One region of the Jeotgalibaca sp. MA1X17-3 genome, then DNA from elsewhere that is predicted to be linked to it. Evidence: riboswitches for the same ligand, from Rfam matches in the RefSeq annotation. Region 1 holds a riboswitch; the other holds the start of a gene.

Region 1 (8,116 bases):
GAATTAGCAGAAAAAATTGAAAATGACTATATCGAAAAAGTAGAGCCAGTAGGTCCCTACTTAAATATCTTTTTAAATAAAGAAGCGGTCAGTAGAGATGTCCTTCATGAAATTGCATCACAAAAAGATACTTTTGGTGATTTGGCGATAGGGAACAACCAAAATATTCCGATTGATATGTCTTCACCAAATATTGCTAAACCTATTTCAATGGGTCATTTGCGTTCCACTGTCATCGGAAACGCGCTAGCAAATATTGTTGAAAAAGTAGGTTTCCACCCTGTTAAAATCAATCATTTGGGAGACTGGGGTACTCAATTCGGAAAGCTTATTGTTGGGTATAAAAAATGGGGTAGTGAAGTTGAAGTTCGAAAAAATCCGATTGCAGAGCTTTTAAAACTTTATGTACGATTCCATGAAGAAGCAGAAAGCAATTTGGATTTAGAAGATGAAGCTCGCGCCTGGTTTAAAAAATTAGAGGATGGCGACCAAGAAGCTCAAAATTTATGGGAATGGTTCCGAAATGAATCCTTAAAAGAATTTATGAAAATTTATGAGATGCTAGATATTACCTTTGATTCCTTTAATGGAGAAGCCTTCTATAACGACAAAATGGGTGAAGTAGTAGAACTCTTAGAAGCGAAAAATCTTTTAACATCAGATCAAGGGGCAACCATTGTTGATTTAGAAGAATATGGCTTGAATCCAGCTTTGATTAAGAAAAAAGATGGTGCTACTCTTTATATTACAAGAGACTTGGCCGCAGCTATTTATCGTCAACGTACGTATAACTTTGCACAGTCCTTATATGTTGTTGGGAATGAACAATCTAACCATTTCAAACAATTAAAAGCAGTATTGAAAGAATTAGGGTTAGAGTGGGCAGAAAATATGCACCACATTCCTTTTGGTCTCATTACCCAAGGAGGTAAAAAATTATCCACTCGTAAAGGGAAAATTATTTTGCTAGAAGAAGTGTTGAATGAAGCAACCGAACTAGCTATAGAACAAATTAATGAGAAAAATCCAACCTTAGAAAATAAAGAAGAAGTTGCCAAACAAGTTGGAATCGGAGCGGTTGTGTTCCATGACTTGAAAAATGATCGCCTAAATAATTTTGACTTTGTTTTAAAAGAAGTCGTTCAATTTGAAGGAGAAACGGGTCCTTATGTTCAGTATACGAATGCACGAGCATTAAGCATCTTGCGTAAGGCTTCAAAAGAGTTGGATTTGGATGCAGAACTAAGTTTGAGTGATGATTATGCATGGGATACAATCAAGTTGATTAATAGTTTCCCGGATGTAATTTTACATGCTTATGAAAAATTTGAACCGTCTGTAATTGCAAAATATTCTTTACAATTATCTCAATCTTTCAATAAATATTATGGAAATTCTAGAATTTTACAAGATGATGAAGAGTTAAATGCTCGTCTTGTGCTAGTAAAAGCAACTACCATTATTTTACAAGAAAGTTTACGTTTACTAGGCGTGAAAGCTCCAGAAAAAATGTAAAATTAAAAATGACTGATTCTTATTTAGAGAGTCAGTCATTTTTTTGGTTTACCAGTAGAATTCTAAGTCATAATGGTTAGTAGGGGGTTCCGAATATTTGAGTGATGTATAAAATTTCTCCATCAAAATAAACACCTATTCCAATTTCTCGGTACTCTAGCTTGATTAAGTTTTCATAATGGCCAGGGCTTTCTACCCAGCCATTAAAAAGAAATTCTGCCATTTTTTCATCTTCCAAGTGATGGGTAGCCATCGCTAAGTTTTCTCCGGCAATGGTATAGGTATAATTTAGACCGTTCTCATTTAAGGTAGTATAGAAATCTCTACCATCAGGGCGAGTATGAGAAAAGCTACGTTCTGTTTCTTCTGCGCGTATATGAGCAGCTTGCTCTAACTGCTCATTTGAAGAAAGAGGTTCTAGGGATTGTTCTATTCGTAAATCATTTGTTAGTTGTAGAATACGGGCACGAATTAAATCTTCCTCAATGGATTCTGGTAAGGGACGATAATCTTCATTAGGGATCATGGTAGAAGTGGGAATCTTTTCTGGAGAAGAATGAATTTCATTTTCTGATTGACTGGGTAGATTTGTTTGTAGAGAAAGAGAACCTTCCTTTACTTTTTCAGTGAATAAGGTGATGTCTTTGCTCATACGAGGAAGGAGTACGGTTTCTATCCAACCAGATTGAATAACGAAGTACCCAACTAGAAAGAGAACCATTAATTTTATAAAGTTTTTCAGGATTTTTTTCAAATGATTTTCACCTCTCTTTTTTTCAATTATTTCACTGCATTATAGCAAAGAAGCGAGTGGGTTAAAAGGAGATAGGACTACATGGGGCCAAACAGTAGTGAACGTATGAAGAATATGCTATGATTTTTATAGCAGTATATCGTTCAAAAATAAAAGGAGAGGAATAAAAATGCCGAGAATTAGTGATTTCCAAGTGATTGAAAGAGGACCACAAGCTACTCTAACGATCTATTCCGATGTTGAACTCAAACAGATCCATTCAGAAATATTTGAATCTCATAAAAAAGTCGCAGCTTATATCCAACAACTCGATATGAAACCATCAGGCCCTTTCTTTGTAATCTATCACGAATTTTCAAAAAAGAGTGTAAAAATGGAAGCTGGATTTCCTGTAAGGATGGAAAGAACTGGTAAAGAAGATATTCAACCGAGCCACCTAACAAGTGGTTTATTTCTTACAGCACTTCACTTGGGGCCTCATCAGGAGATTCCAAAAATATATACAGAAATGAATCAATGGTTGGAGCAAAATCATTTTAAGACAACAGGTGTTTCTGAAGAAATTTACTATAATCAAGAAAATAGTCGTGTGAAAGAAAACCAGTTAGTCTCCATGGTATTGATTCCGATTGAAAAATTAGAAACTTAAAAAGGAAAAGAAAGGTACGACTCTATGGATAAATTTAAAAAACCACAAGAAAACAAAATGGGAACGATGCCGATTAATCGTCTTTTAATCAGTATGTCTGTTCCAATGATGATTTCGATGCTGGTACAAGCATTATATAATATTGTAGACAGTATTTTCGTTGCTCAAATCGACGAGAAGGCTCTGACAGGTGTTTCGCTAGCCTTTCCGGTGCAAAGCTTGATGATCGCGATTGCGGTCGGTTCAGGGGTAGGAATTAACGCTTTAGTGTCTCGACGTTTGGGAGAAAAACGTTTTGAAGAGGCAAATCAAACCGCGGAAAATGGAATTTTTCTAAATATGCTTCACTATCTTTTATTTGCAGGATTAGCTATTCTTTTTATGAAGCAGTTTTTTCTTTCTCAAACGAATGATCCCGAAATCATTCGCCATGGACAAGAATATTTGTATGTCATTTCTTTTTTTGGTTTAGGTAAGTTCTTACAAATTACTTTTGAACGTCTGCTCCAATCGACTGGATTATCATTTTATTCAATGATTTCTCAAGGTGCCGGTGCAGTTATTAATATTATTATGGACCCTATTCTAATTTTTGGATTACTTGGTTTACCCGCAATGGGGACAAAAGGAGCAGCAATTGCTACCGTAATTGGCCAAAGTATCGCGGCTAGTTTAGGACTGTACTTCAATTTAAAATATAACAAAGAATTACAATTTTCATTAAAAAAATTCCAGCCACGACTTCAAATTTTGAAAGACATCTATGCGATTGGAATTCCTTCCATTCTAATGATGTCACTTGCTTCATTCTTGAATTTAGCAATGAATAATATTTTGATTGCATTCACTCCAACTGCAACAGCAGTCTTTGGAATTTATTTCCGTCTGCAGAGTTTCGTATTCATGCCAATTTTTGGAATGAATAATGGAATGGTTCCTATCATCGGTTATAATTATGGAGCGAGAAAAGCAGATCGAATTAAAGAAGTACTGCGACTAGGAGTGAAGTATGCTTTAAGTATCATGTTTATTGGAACGATTCTTTTCCAGTTATTCCCAGAACAGTTATTGAGTATGTTTAACGCTTCTCCAGAAATGCTGAAAATTGGAATTCCTGCCATGCGAATCATCAGTACACATTTTATTATGGCAGGGTTTACGATTGTGATGAGTTCAAGTTTCCAAGCGTTTGGATTAGGGAAGTATAGTCTAATTATTTCTCTTATCCGACAAGTGATTGTTCTATTGCCTGTTGCATATTTTATGGCTCAAACCGGAGATTTGAATCTGGTCTGGTGGGCCTATCCGATTTCCGAAGCAGTTTCAGTAATCGTCTGTCTCTTCTTCTTACGTGTGGTTACTAAAAATATAATTAATCGATTGGATGACAGTGATGGTCATCAGGGAGAAAAAAGAAAAATGAAAGAATCAAACCAACAAGTGATTAAAGCTGAAAAATAGTAATCATACAGAGGCCGCCTCATTTGAGAGCGGTTTTTTTCTTTTCATAAAAGGAAAGCACTTTAAAAAATATCTATAAAAGCACATATAGGGTTCTCAGTAGCGAAAACAGATGGTTTGGGCTATGATAAAAAGAAAAGCGGAGGGGATTAAATGAATCAAGATAAGTGGATTTCCATGCTCTCTTCTGTTGAAGGAATTGATGCAATCGTAATCGGCGGATCTCAAAGTCGTGGAGAAGCAGACAAAGAGTCAGATACGGATATTGGAGTGTATTACAATGACCAGATTGATTGGAAAGAACTCGAAAATACGTTAAGAGTATTGATGGATGAGACGAGCTTATCAGAAAAGATTCTCTATCTACCTGGAGAATGGGGACCATGGGTAAATGGTGGCTCTGGATTACGAGTAGATGGAAAATCTTATGATGTTATTCTTCGAGAAACCAAAAGAGTAGCCTCCGTTATTCAAGAGGTCCTTGCTGGAGAAATTACAGTAGACTACCAGACTGGTCATCCATTTGGCTTTGTAAATGCAATCTATGTAGCAGAAGTATATTATGCAATTCTATTATGGGAGACAGATTCCCGCCCGCTTACTTGTTTAAAAGAAAATGTAACGGATTCTCTCCCACCTAATATGAAAGAATCTCTTATTGAACGTTTTATGTTTGAAGCTGAATTTTCGATGCAAAGTGGCCATCAAGCAGCTTTTAGAGGAGATTTACATTATATCATGGGCTGTTTTTTTAGAACGGTAACCTGTTGGAATCAGGTTCTATATGCACTAAATGATACGTACTTTATGAATGAAAAAGGAAGCATAACAACTGCTAGAAACTTCCCAATAGCACCACGTGAGTATCAAGTTCGTGTCAATCAAGCCTATTTCTATTTAGCTGAACATCGACCTGCACTAGGATTTCAAGAATTCGAAATGCTTCATGAAGAAATCATCCACCTTGTTCAGAAATATCGTTTACGTAGAAAGGAAGAAAAGAATGACTAAAAAAGGAACCATAACGGTTAAAGGAAAAGGGTTTGCAAGTGCCCCACCTGATACGATAGAAGTTGCGATAGAACTCTCAGCGACAAAAGATACGTATGAAGAAGCAATGAACGATTCTAGTAATCGACTAGAAGGGATTCGTACTGCCTTACGTCCTCATCATTTTAATAAAGAAGATCTAAAAACAGCACATTTTCATATTGATACCGAATATGATTATCCAGAAAATAAGGATGGAGTCCAACAACGTCGACTCGTAGGGTATCGATATATACATAAATTATATTTTGAGTTTCAGAATGATAGCGAATTTTTAGGTGAGGTTCTTGAATCACTATCAAAATCAGAAATGAATCCTGATTTTTCAGTACGCTTTAAATTAAAAGATCAAACAAAGATTAAAAAAATAATGCTAGAAGAAGCTGTTCATGATGCTAGAGATAAAGCCCTCATTCTTACCAAAGCTAGCGGAGTAAAGTTGGATCGTATTGAGTCCATTCAATATGATTGGAGTGAAATAGAACTTTATTCTTCAAATTTCCTTCAAGATACACAAATGATGAGAGCATCAAGTTCTGTAATGGATATACAGCCAGAGGATATAGAAAATAGTGAAACGGTTTCCATTACGTGGAATTTAGCAAACGAATAATTTTTTTAAAAATCATGAAGTTTTGATTTGCTACTTGATGAGATTTGTTTTAAGATAGCTATTAACAAATAAAAGAATAACGTTCGATTTTGGAAGAGGTCGCGAAAAACAAGAGTAGAATTTCATTCGAAAGGGTTTTTCGCCGAAATACAGAAAATAATCTGTGTTGGGGTCAGTCTAAATAAGACTGATGCTGCCAGAATGTCTTGCCCAAAGACATTCAAGGAGTGCTTCCAAAGTTGAGGGCAGAAGGAAGCTCCACGATGAACCTTTTGCTCATCGTGGAGTTTTTGTGTACTCTTTTTTCGAAAAAACGTTGTTTCAAAAATAGAAAAGGCGGATTAGATATGAATAAAAAAAGAAATAAAGGGTTTCAGATGCCCCATACATATGTACTATTGATTTCAGTTATGATTATTATGGCAATTCTTACTTGGATTATTCCAGCAGGGCAATTCGAAGTGATAAAAGAAGGAACAAGAACGGTTGTTGTTCCTAATTCGTGGCACGCCGTAGAGTCTAGTCCCCAAGGTTTTTTTGAAATAATTAACTCAATCCCAAAAGGATTGGTTGAATCTGCAAGTATTTCAATTTTTATCTTTTTAATTGGTGGAGCATTTATGGTGATTAATGAAACAGGAATGGTAGCCGCATTTATTTTTAAAATAGCTAAACTTCTAAAAGGACGAGAAAGTTTAGTGATTCCAGTGTTTATTTTGATTTTTGGAATTACAGGAGCTACATTAGGCTTCTCAGAAGAAACAATTGTCTTTATTGCAATGGGGGTCTCACTAGCCATTGCTTTAGGATACGATGCAATCGTCGGAATGAGTATGATCGCACTAGGTGCAGCGATTGGATTTAGTGCTGGATTTCTAAATCCATTTACAGTTGGAATTGCACAAGGGATTGCTGAATTACCAACGTTTTCTGGAATGGGTTTACGGATTGTTATGTTTTTTGTTCTTTGGATTGTAACATCCATTTATGTCATGATTTATGCGAATAAAATAAAAAAAGATCCGACAAAAAGTTTTATGTACTCTCCTTATGATACAAAACGAACACAAGAGAAACTTGAAGAAGTTCAAATGAATAAACGTCATGTGGCTGTAGGAATTATTTTTGCAGCTGGAATGATTCTAATCGCGTATGGTGTTATTCAATACGGTTGGTTTGTTCAAGAAATTGGTGCCATTTTTATGGCAACTGGAATTATTGCGGGTTTTGTATATGGATATGGACCTTCTAAAATTGCTGAATTATTTGTTTTAGGTGCAAAAGACATGATTTTTGCTGCCCTAATCGTAGGGGTTGCTCGTTCCATTGTCATTGTGATGGAAGATGGAATGATTATCGATACAATTGTAAATTTCCTTGCAGGTAGCGTTCAAATTTTACCTGGTGCAGTTGCCTCTGTTGCTATGTATATAATCCAAATTATTATTAATTTTGTTATTCCGTCTGGAAGTGGACAAGCAGCAGCTACAATGCCAATTATGGTACCTCTCGCAGATGCAATTGGAATCACACGTCAAACATCAGTTTTGGCGTACCAACTAGGTAGTGGCTTTATGGATTCGATTATGATCACAAGTGGTGTGCTAATGGCGCAGCTTTCTGTAGCCAGAATTCCTTATACGAAATGGGTAAGATATTTAGCTCCACTTATGTTAATTTGGCTATTAATTGGAATGGCATTCCTACTGTATGCTTATAATATCGGTTATGGTCCATTCTAATAGTCTACTAAAAAAAGGCTTTCTTTTGACGGATATACTTTCCAGTGGTAAATTTAAGGGAAGAAATCAATAGAAGTTAAGAGAAAAGGAGCGGTCACAATGAGTGATTTTAAGTATGAAATAGTAGCCCATATTGGAGTGTTAAGTACTTCAGAAAAAGGGTGGACAAAAGAATTGAATGTGATTAAGTGGAATGATAATGAACCCAAGTACGATATTCGTGAATGGAATCCTGATCATACTAAAATGGGAAAAGGCATTACCATGAATGAAGAAGAGATTGGTCAACTCCGTTTATTCATTATTAATTAAGAAAAAAGATTTTTATATCG
Region 2 (8,116 bases), 760 kb from region 1:
GATATTTTAAAGATAGCTATAAAGACAATAAACGAAAAATAATTATATTTATAAATATTAAGATATAAAAATCCCGAAAATAGTAATTTTAGTTGAGTAGTAGAAATTACTGATATTTTTGGGATTTTTTGCTTAAAAACGATCTAAATGAGTAATTCAATAGGTAGCTATTTCGAATACATAACTTAGTATAATATATATTATGTAAACTAGAATATATATAAAAGTGAACATCTCTAAAGTTAACAGTCTCTTCTCTTATTGGGACTCTTTCATACTCTAAAATTTATTTAACATCGTTATCGTGTATTAGTTGTGAAATTCAACCGACAAAGAATGTTTGTACGGCTTGATCAGTCCGAATTATTAGGAATACATGATTAAAATACCACATTGGCCTAAATTGATTCTAGATAGCCCATTTTTTTCTCTTTCATATCGTCTTTATGTTTTGATAGGAACGTTTGTTAGATAATCAATATAAGTGAAGCCACTAATATAACAAATGCTCATAATTTTTTAAATACTTATTATTCATAATTAAATCAAATGGTTGCTTAAGGGAACTTGAGTGCGATTGTTCTTAGTAGATATTTGGAGAACACAAAAAAGACCTCGATTAAGAGGTCTTTAGAATACCTTATATAAAATTAATTTTGAATATATTCTTGAATTAAGTGAAAAGTGTTTTCGATCGCGTCTATATGAGTACGTTCCATGCCATGGCTGCTTGCAACTCCTGGTCCAATAAGTGCTGCTTTAATATTTGCGCCTCCTCTTAGTGCTGCGGAAGCATCACTTCCATACATTGGATAAATATCAACAGCGAAATCTAATTCTTTGTTCTTAGCAAAATTAATTAAGCGTGTTGTCATTTCGTAATCATAAGGACCAGATGAATCTTTAGCACAAATGGATACATCATATTCTGTACAGTCTAAATCAAGTCCAATACATCCCATATCAACAGCTAAGAGTTCGGTGATATCTTCAGGAATCCAAGAAGCTCCATGTCCCACTTCTTCATATGTTGAAAAAATGAACTTCAAATTTGTAGCCGGCACTACGCCCTCTTCTTTCAACATTTTTAAAATGCTTACTAGAATGGCTACGGAAGCTTTATCATCTAAAAATCGAGATTTGATGAAACCAGAATCGGTTACCATCGTTTTAGGATCATAGGCAATGATATCACCATTCTGGATACCAAGATTTTTTACATCCTCTTCATTTTTTACACGTTCATCGATTTTAACAATTAAATTATCTACATCACGTTCCTTTGTAGCTGCATCTTTGAATACGTGGATAGAAGGTGAAGTGGATAAGATTGTTCCTGTATAAATTTTTCCATCTCGTGTAATGATTTCGCAGTACTCACCATCTAGTGTTGGTGTTAATGGACCACCTAATTTAGTTAAAGCTAATGTTCCATCACTCTTGATGGAACGGACCATTAATCCTAACGTATCAACGTGCGCGCTTAAACCACGAGTTTGATGACGATCCTTTCCATCTACATGAACAATCAAGTTTCCTTTAGGTGTACTTATTGTTTCGTAACCAATTGCTTCAATTGTTTCTCTTAAAAAATCGATAGCATTTGTTGTATAACCTGATGGGCTGTTAATGGAAAGTAATTCTTCTAAAAATGAAATGGTTGCTTCTTTTTTAAACATAAATATGTGACACTCCTTTGCGATATGAAAGAAAAAACATCAGATACCGTTTCTTCTTTCTTTTTCTCTTCTATTATACCTTTATTCGTCATATATGTGCCACACTGATTTTCTAGGACAAATCATAAGAGAATTAGAAAGTAACTAATAATAATCAGCAAGGTGCTCATGAGAGTTCCTAAGAGATAATACTCTGCAAATTGTGGATTTTCTGAAATCTTATTGTACCTCGCAATAGACTTAGCTGTTAAAACAAATCCAATAGCAGTGAATTGGTTAACAGACAGCATTAGCAGGATAAATAAACGTTCTAAAACCCCAATCAATGCTCCGGCATTAGGTACGCCCTCTTCCCGTTCTTCCTCATTCCGTGGTCGATAGCGATTCAACACTTTTTTTATGATAATGCTACAAGGTCGTACTAATAGCAGCAAAATTAATATCCATGATAAAAAATGCTCCATATCCACGTTAAACGTATTTATTAAAAATTTTACTCCAGTAATATAGTTTGTTTCTATTGGATATATCTTGATATAGCTAGCTGCTAGAAGTAAGACAAGGATATGTAATCCTTGATTTGCTAGAAAAACTGTAGCATTTTTATCCTTTTTAATAGAGACATGGTTTGTAAGTAAGAATTTTAGACCATCAATCACGGTATGTAGGACTGAAAGAACTATAACGATACTAAGTAAGGACCAATTAAAAATAGGTAGCGTTACTCCTATCATAGCAACTAAATAGAAAAAACAATGGAGTCCTAATTTCTTAGCAGATATTTCTTTTAATGTAGCTAATGATGAAGACTGTAAGTAAAAGTCACCTAAGACATGCCCAATAAACAATAGTAACCATACATCCTTGCCCACTTAATCTCCCTCCTTACAATTTGGAGATAAAAAGTTACTAGCGTTTAGCAATGCCGTTTTATAAGTATAGTACTTCGCTATATTCAGAGCTTTATTCACGCTCGATTGCCCAATCCCCAGAGTTTCTGCAGTCTTATACTGATTTTCTTCCTGTATAAAATATGCATAAATAATTTCTCTTTGTCGTTCAGACCACTTGGATTTCAATGCCGTTGCCAAAGATAAGATGGTATTCAACAGCTGATCTGTTTGTTGATTGCCTTCTCCGGAAAGGATCATCGTATTGGTCTCACTTTGTGTATATTTTTTCTCATTTTCTTCAACGGTTTCAATCATTTTTCTTGCACGGTGGTAGGCAGAACCATCCATTTCCATCGAATTATCTCGTTGAATTTCCGTACTAATCGTACCTAAGCCAATACCAAATCGGAAGGAAACGGGTGCCATCGCCAATTCGATTTCAAAAATAATATTAAAAATTACTTTTTTGTTTTTTAGCAGACCTTGGAAACTATCACCTAAAGTAATCAGGAATTCAGAAGCGATATCCTCTGCATACTTTTCATTTATTTTTTGTAAAACAGAATGAAATTTCTCTTGTACATTTTTTCTATCTAAAATTTTACGAGAATCTTTGATATCACCTATAATGGCTGCATACAAGGGCTCTTGCTCTTTTTTTGTCATATTCTCCCTCCTTTATTAATTTTGATTCGTCTCTAAGTGAATCTTAACATATAATTCACCTTGAAGCGAATCATTTACTTTATATCTATTCAAGATATTTCCAAGCATATGCTTTTGGATTCAATTCTAAAAGCATAACTCAAATACATAGCCATTTTTTCTATAATCTCTTTCTTTCGTAAATAAAAAAAGAGCTAGGACATTGAACTGCCCCCTGTCAAGTAGACAGGGGGCAGTTCACATAAATTCTAGTCTCTTTCCTATTTCTTAGCAAATTTCTTGAAAAGGGTTCATTCCTTATTTATTTGTATGTATATATGGTTGAACTTCTTTTAAAACTTCCCCTACAGATCGTTGAATAAATAAATCAGTACGTAATGGCTGGATATCTAATGGATCACGATTAATAATCACAACATGCTTTCCTTCGAATAATTGAACTAGTCGGGTAGCTAATGGTGTTGAAAGTGATGTTCCAGCAATAATTAATAAATCACTAACTTTGAGGGTGTGTTTGCTTTTTTCAACCGTTTCACGGTTTGCATTTTCTCCAAAATAAACAACACTTGGGCGTACAATTCCTGAATCAACATAACAACGTGGGACGCCGTGTTGATCATATTCAACTTCATCATATTTATAAATGCGTCCACATTCCATACAATACCAATTTCTATGGTTCCCATGGAGCTCTAAAACAAATCGATGACCAGCTAATTGATGCATACCATCTACGTTTTGAGTAATGACTCGAATATCTTTTCCTTGTTTTTCTAAATTTGCCAGAACGAGATGTCCTACATTTGGTTCTGGTCTAAGTCCTGGCTTTTTTCTTCTATTAAAAAAAGCTGCCGGATTTTCTTTTATTCTCTTTGCGTTAGCAAAATAAAGTGGATTTTGTTCGTTCTCCTCCATCATCGTCCAAATACCATGCTTTGAACGATAGTCAGGAATGCCACTTTCTGTACTTGTGCCCGCCCCGCCATAGAAACAAATGATATTTGCTTCATTCATATATCCTGCTAATTGTTTTATTGCTGATTGGTTATCTATATCAGTCATTTTTTTGCTCCTTACGTTTCTCGTAGAATTCATATAACCTATCTGTAGTATAAGAAACTTCCATTATAGTAGCAAGTTTAACATTTCAATTGTAAAAACCCAGCAAATTTCATTGCTGGGTTTACGAAGGTTTATTAAAATGGTGATGCTAAAATACGATGCAAGAATTCTTTCGTACGTTCATTTTTAGGATGATTAAAAATTTGGTCCGGTGTCCCCTCTTCCTCAATCACGCCTTGATCCATGAAAATGATATGGTCCGATACTTCTTGAGCAAACTGCATTTCATGTGTGACTACAATCATTGTTAGTCCAGAATCAGCTAATTGCTTCATTACTCTTAAAACTTCTCCTACTGTCTGTGGATCTAACGCAGAAGTGGGTTCATCAAACAAAAGTAAGTCTGGCTCCATAGATAGCGCTCGGGCAATGGCTACTCTTTGCATTTGTCCACCAGAAAGCTGTGCAGGTCTAGCATGAATAAATGGTTCCATCCCTACCTCTTGAAGAAAATGAAGAGCTTTATTCTCTGCTTCTTTTTTAGATATTTTCATGACATTAGTCTGTCCCACTACACAATTTTCAAGTACATTTAAATTTTTAAATAAGTTAAATTGCTGGAAAACCATTCCAACTTTAGAACGATACTGAAAAATATTCATTTGATTTTCTAAAATATTTTGATTCTTATAATAGATTTCACCCGTTGTTGGTTTTTCTAATAAATTCAAACAACGTAGTAAAGTAGACTTTCCTGAACCAGAAGCACCAATCAAACAAATAACTTTTCCCTTTTCTACTTCAAAACTAATATCTTTTAATACTTCTCTCTCACCAAATTTTTTACTTAATTTTTTTACTTCCATTATTGCACTCATTTTTCCACCTCTTTAAACGTAGCTGCTTTATCAATATCCATTACTTGAGATTGATTTCCACCAATCATTTGGTAGGTTTTAGGACCATCTAATCTTTTTTCAATGGTACGTAAGATGGTTGTAACGGTAAACGTCATAATTAAGTATAGAATACACGCTACTGTAAAAGGACCAAAGTAATCGAAGTTGACACCCGCTACCGTTTTTGTTTGGAAAAATAATTCTGTAACAGAAATAACATTCAATACAGAAGTATCCTTAATATTAATGACAAATTCATTTCCGACAGCTGGTAAGATATTACGGAGAACTTGAGGCATAACCACAATCCTCATGCTTTGCCAGTGTGTCATCCCAATTGCTTCTGCACCTTCAAATTGTCCTTCATCAATGGAAATAATTCCACCTCTGACAATCTCTGTAATATAAGCTCCCGTATTAATGGATACAATAAAAATTGCTGCCGCAATTCTATTTAAATCCCAACCAAAAGCGATGGCTGAACCATAATAAAATACCATCGCTTGAACAATCATGGGAGTTCCACGAAAGATTCAATATAAATAGTAGAAATAAAATTACTTGTTTTTAAGATGAAACGTTTTATTCCTTTATCTGGTTGAGGAATGGTTCGCACGACACCCAATATCAGTCCAATGATGAGACCTAAGATTGTTCCAATAAGTGAAATATAAAGGGTTACCCATGCACCATTTAAAAAAAGAGAAGAGTTATCTGTAAAAATTTTCCATAAGTTATTCAAAATAATTCCTCAACTTTCTTTATTAATTAGCTGCTGGTTGATTAGCAATTGCTTGATTCATCAACTCTTGTCTTTCATCTTCTGTGATGCCATTTAGTGCAGTATTCATATCTTCTAGTAAAGGTTCCTCTTTACGAATACCGATTGCAATAGTGGTTTCTTCAGGGTCCGTTTCAAATCCATCTTCAAACTCTACAAATGTAAATGCATCATTTGCTTCTGATGCACTAATTGCTTCTGGGTATTCTGAAATGTATCCATCGATGGTACCAGATTGTAATGCAACACGCATGGAGGAGAAACTTTCCATCGCTGTATCTTTTTCAATATCTGGAATTTGATCAATCATATTATAGTGAAATGTATTGAGTTGAGCTGTAATTTTTGCTCCGGAAAAATCTTCTAACGACGTTGCACTTGCAAATTCACTTCCACTTGCTACAACTATAACTAATTGTGATTCTAAATAAGGATCACTGAAACTAATAGTCTCTTTACGATCTTCGGTTGGGGACATTCCTGCAATGATTGCATCAATTTTATTAGCTTGAAGTGCTGGAACTAATCCATCCCATTCTGTTTTTAAAATAACTAATTCTTTGTCTAAACTCTCTGCTATTTTTTTAGCAATTTCAACATCATAACCACCAGCAAATTCATTTGTTCCCTCAATTGGAACAGCACCATTACTTTCATCTGTTTGTGTCCAGTTGTAAGGGGCATATGCGGCTTCCATTCCTACTACAAGCTCATCCTCACTCGAACCTGAACCACATGCTGCCAATAGTGTTGTTGCTCCCAAAAATAATGCTGCTTTTTTCCAAATATTTCTCATCTTTATATTCCCCTTTTCCTTTTATCTATTTTAAAAAAGAATATAAAAAAACCGTGAGCAAAAGGCTCACGATTGAGAATCGTCCTTTTGCCCCAACATGAATAGCTCACCATAGGTAAAATGGGCATTTTACCTTGATAGTTCTATGTCTTTTCAACATAGCCCCAATATCAATTGTATTGATACTTCGGCGAATTCCCCTTTCGTTTCCTACTAATGGTTTTCGCAGCCTCTAATTCATGTCGTTGTTTTATTCTTTTTATCACTATACTTTATAAAAAAAGAGATGTCAAACCTTTTCTCATTATAAATTCATTTGTTTATAGCCTTAATTTCATCATTCTAATCATAAACATTTAAAAATTTGGTAGAATAATTGATTTCCTTTACAATATAGGTATAGAGTCGCTGTCTATTATTAAGGAGGAGAACAAATGATTCCTAAAATTATTCATTACTGCTGGTTTGGTGGGAATCCACTAGGAGAAACTGAGAGAGAAGTTATGGCTAGCTGGGAAAAATTTTGTCCAGACTATAAGATAATGGTTTGGAATGAGGAAACCTTTGATGTTGAAAATATGGGTGACTATGTAAAAGAGGCTTATGCAGAAGAAAAATGGGCCTTCGTTTCTGATGTAGCTCGTTTGTATGCCTTGAAAGAACATGGTGGTATTTATATGGATACGGATATGGAAGTCATTCGGCCTTTGGATGATTTATTAACATTAGAGGCATTTATGGGCTTTGAGGTAGAAACGACCATTTCTACTGCAATGATTGCAGCAGTCCCCCATCATCCAACTATAGAAATGCTTTTCTCTGATTATGATGAACGCAATTTTAAAAATGAAGATGGCACTTTAAATGAAAAAACAAATGTAATTAGAATTACAGAAATTTTACAAGAGCATGGATTAGAGTTAAATAATGAAAAACAAGAAATATTAGGAATAACTATTTTCCCTAGAGTTTATTTTTCACCTAAAAGCTACTGGACTCGTGAAATTAATGATACAGATGAAACCTACTCCATTCATCACTATACAGGTTCCTGGTTGTAAAAAAGAGAGAAGACAGTATTTTTTCTGTCTTCTCTCTTTTTTATAAGTAATCTTTTTTCTTTAACCAATAAATCGTACCAATACTTAATAGAATGGAGATAATCACTAAAATGATAAAAGCAAATGGACTTCTATCAATAGGTAACCCAACATTCATTCCCCAAAAAGCCCCAATAATTGTTGGAATCGTTAGTACGATTGTTAAAGAAGTTAAGAATTTCATGATATTATTTAAATTATTTGCGATTACACTCGAGAAGACCTCACTTAATTGGTCGA

Evidence for each region. A riboswitch is a leader RNA that binds a small molecule or an ion and turns the genes downstream of it on or off. The one in region 1 is predicted to bind lysine.
Region 2: another riboswitch for lysine. It lies ahead of LZ578_RS12705 (ABC transporter permease subunit); the one in region 1 lies ahead of LZ578_RS10750 (YfcC family protein).

What each region holds. Positions count from the first base shown of each region.
Region 1 covers NZ_CP090983.1:2,155,470-2,163,585, reverse strand. Annotated here, with positions in the region: gene argS (arginine--tRNA ligase) at 1-1,515, shown strand, start outside; gene LZ578_RS10775 (CAP domain-containing protein) at 1,592-2,269, opposite strand; gene LZ578_RS10770 (GyrI-like domain-containing protein) at 2,439-2,918, shown strand; gene LZ578_RS10765 (MATE family efflux transporter) at 2,943-4,379, shown strand; gene LZ578_RS10760 (nucleotidyltransferase domain-containing protein) at 4,533-5,390, shown strand; gene LZ578_RS10755 (SIMPL domain-containing protein) at 5,383-6,042, shown strand; lysine riboswitch at 6,128-6,283, shown strand; gene LZ578_RS10750 (YfcC family protein) at 6,390-7,784, shown strand; gene LZ578_RS10745 (YdbC family protein) at 7,884-8,096, shown strand.
Region 2 covers NZ_CP090983.1:1,395,723-1,403,838, forward strand. Annotated here, with positions in the region: gene coaBC (bifunctional phosphopantothenoylcysteine decarboxylase/phosphopantothenate--cysteine ligase CoaBC) at 1-42, shown strand, start outside; gene LZ578_RS06975 (M42 family metallopeptidase) at 651-1,679, opposite strand; gene LZ578_RS06980 (DUF3307 domain-containing protein) at 1,802-2,551, opposite strand; gene LZ578_RS06985 (SatD family protein) at 2,552-3,238, opposite strand; gene LZ578_RS06990 (Sir2 family NAD-dependent protein deacetylase) at 3,536-4,300, opposite strand; gene LZ578_RS06995 (amino acid ABC transporter ATP-binding protein) at 4,435-5,178, opposite strand; partial or broken gene LZ578_RS12705 (ABC transporter permease subunit) at 5,175-6,776, opposite strand; lysine riboswitch at 6,871-7,019, opposite strand; gene LZ578_RS07015 (glycosyltransferase family 32 protein) at 7,211-7,837, shown strand; gene LZ578_RS07020 (magnesium transporter CorA family protein) at 7,878-8,116, opposite strand, start outside.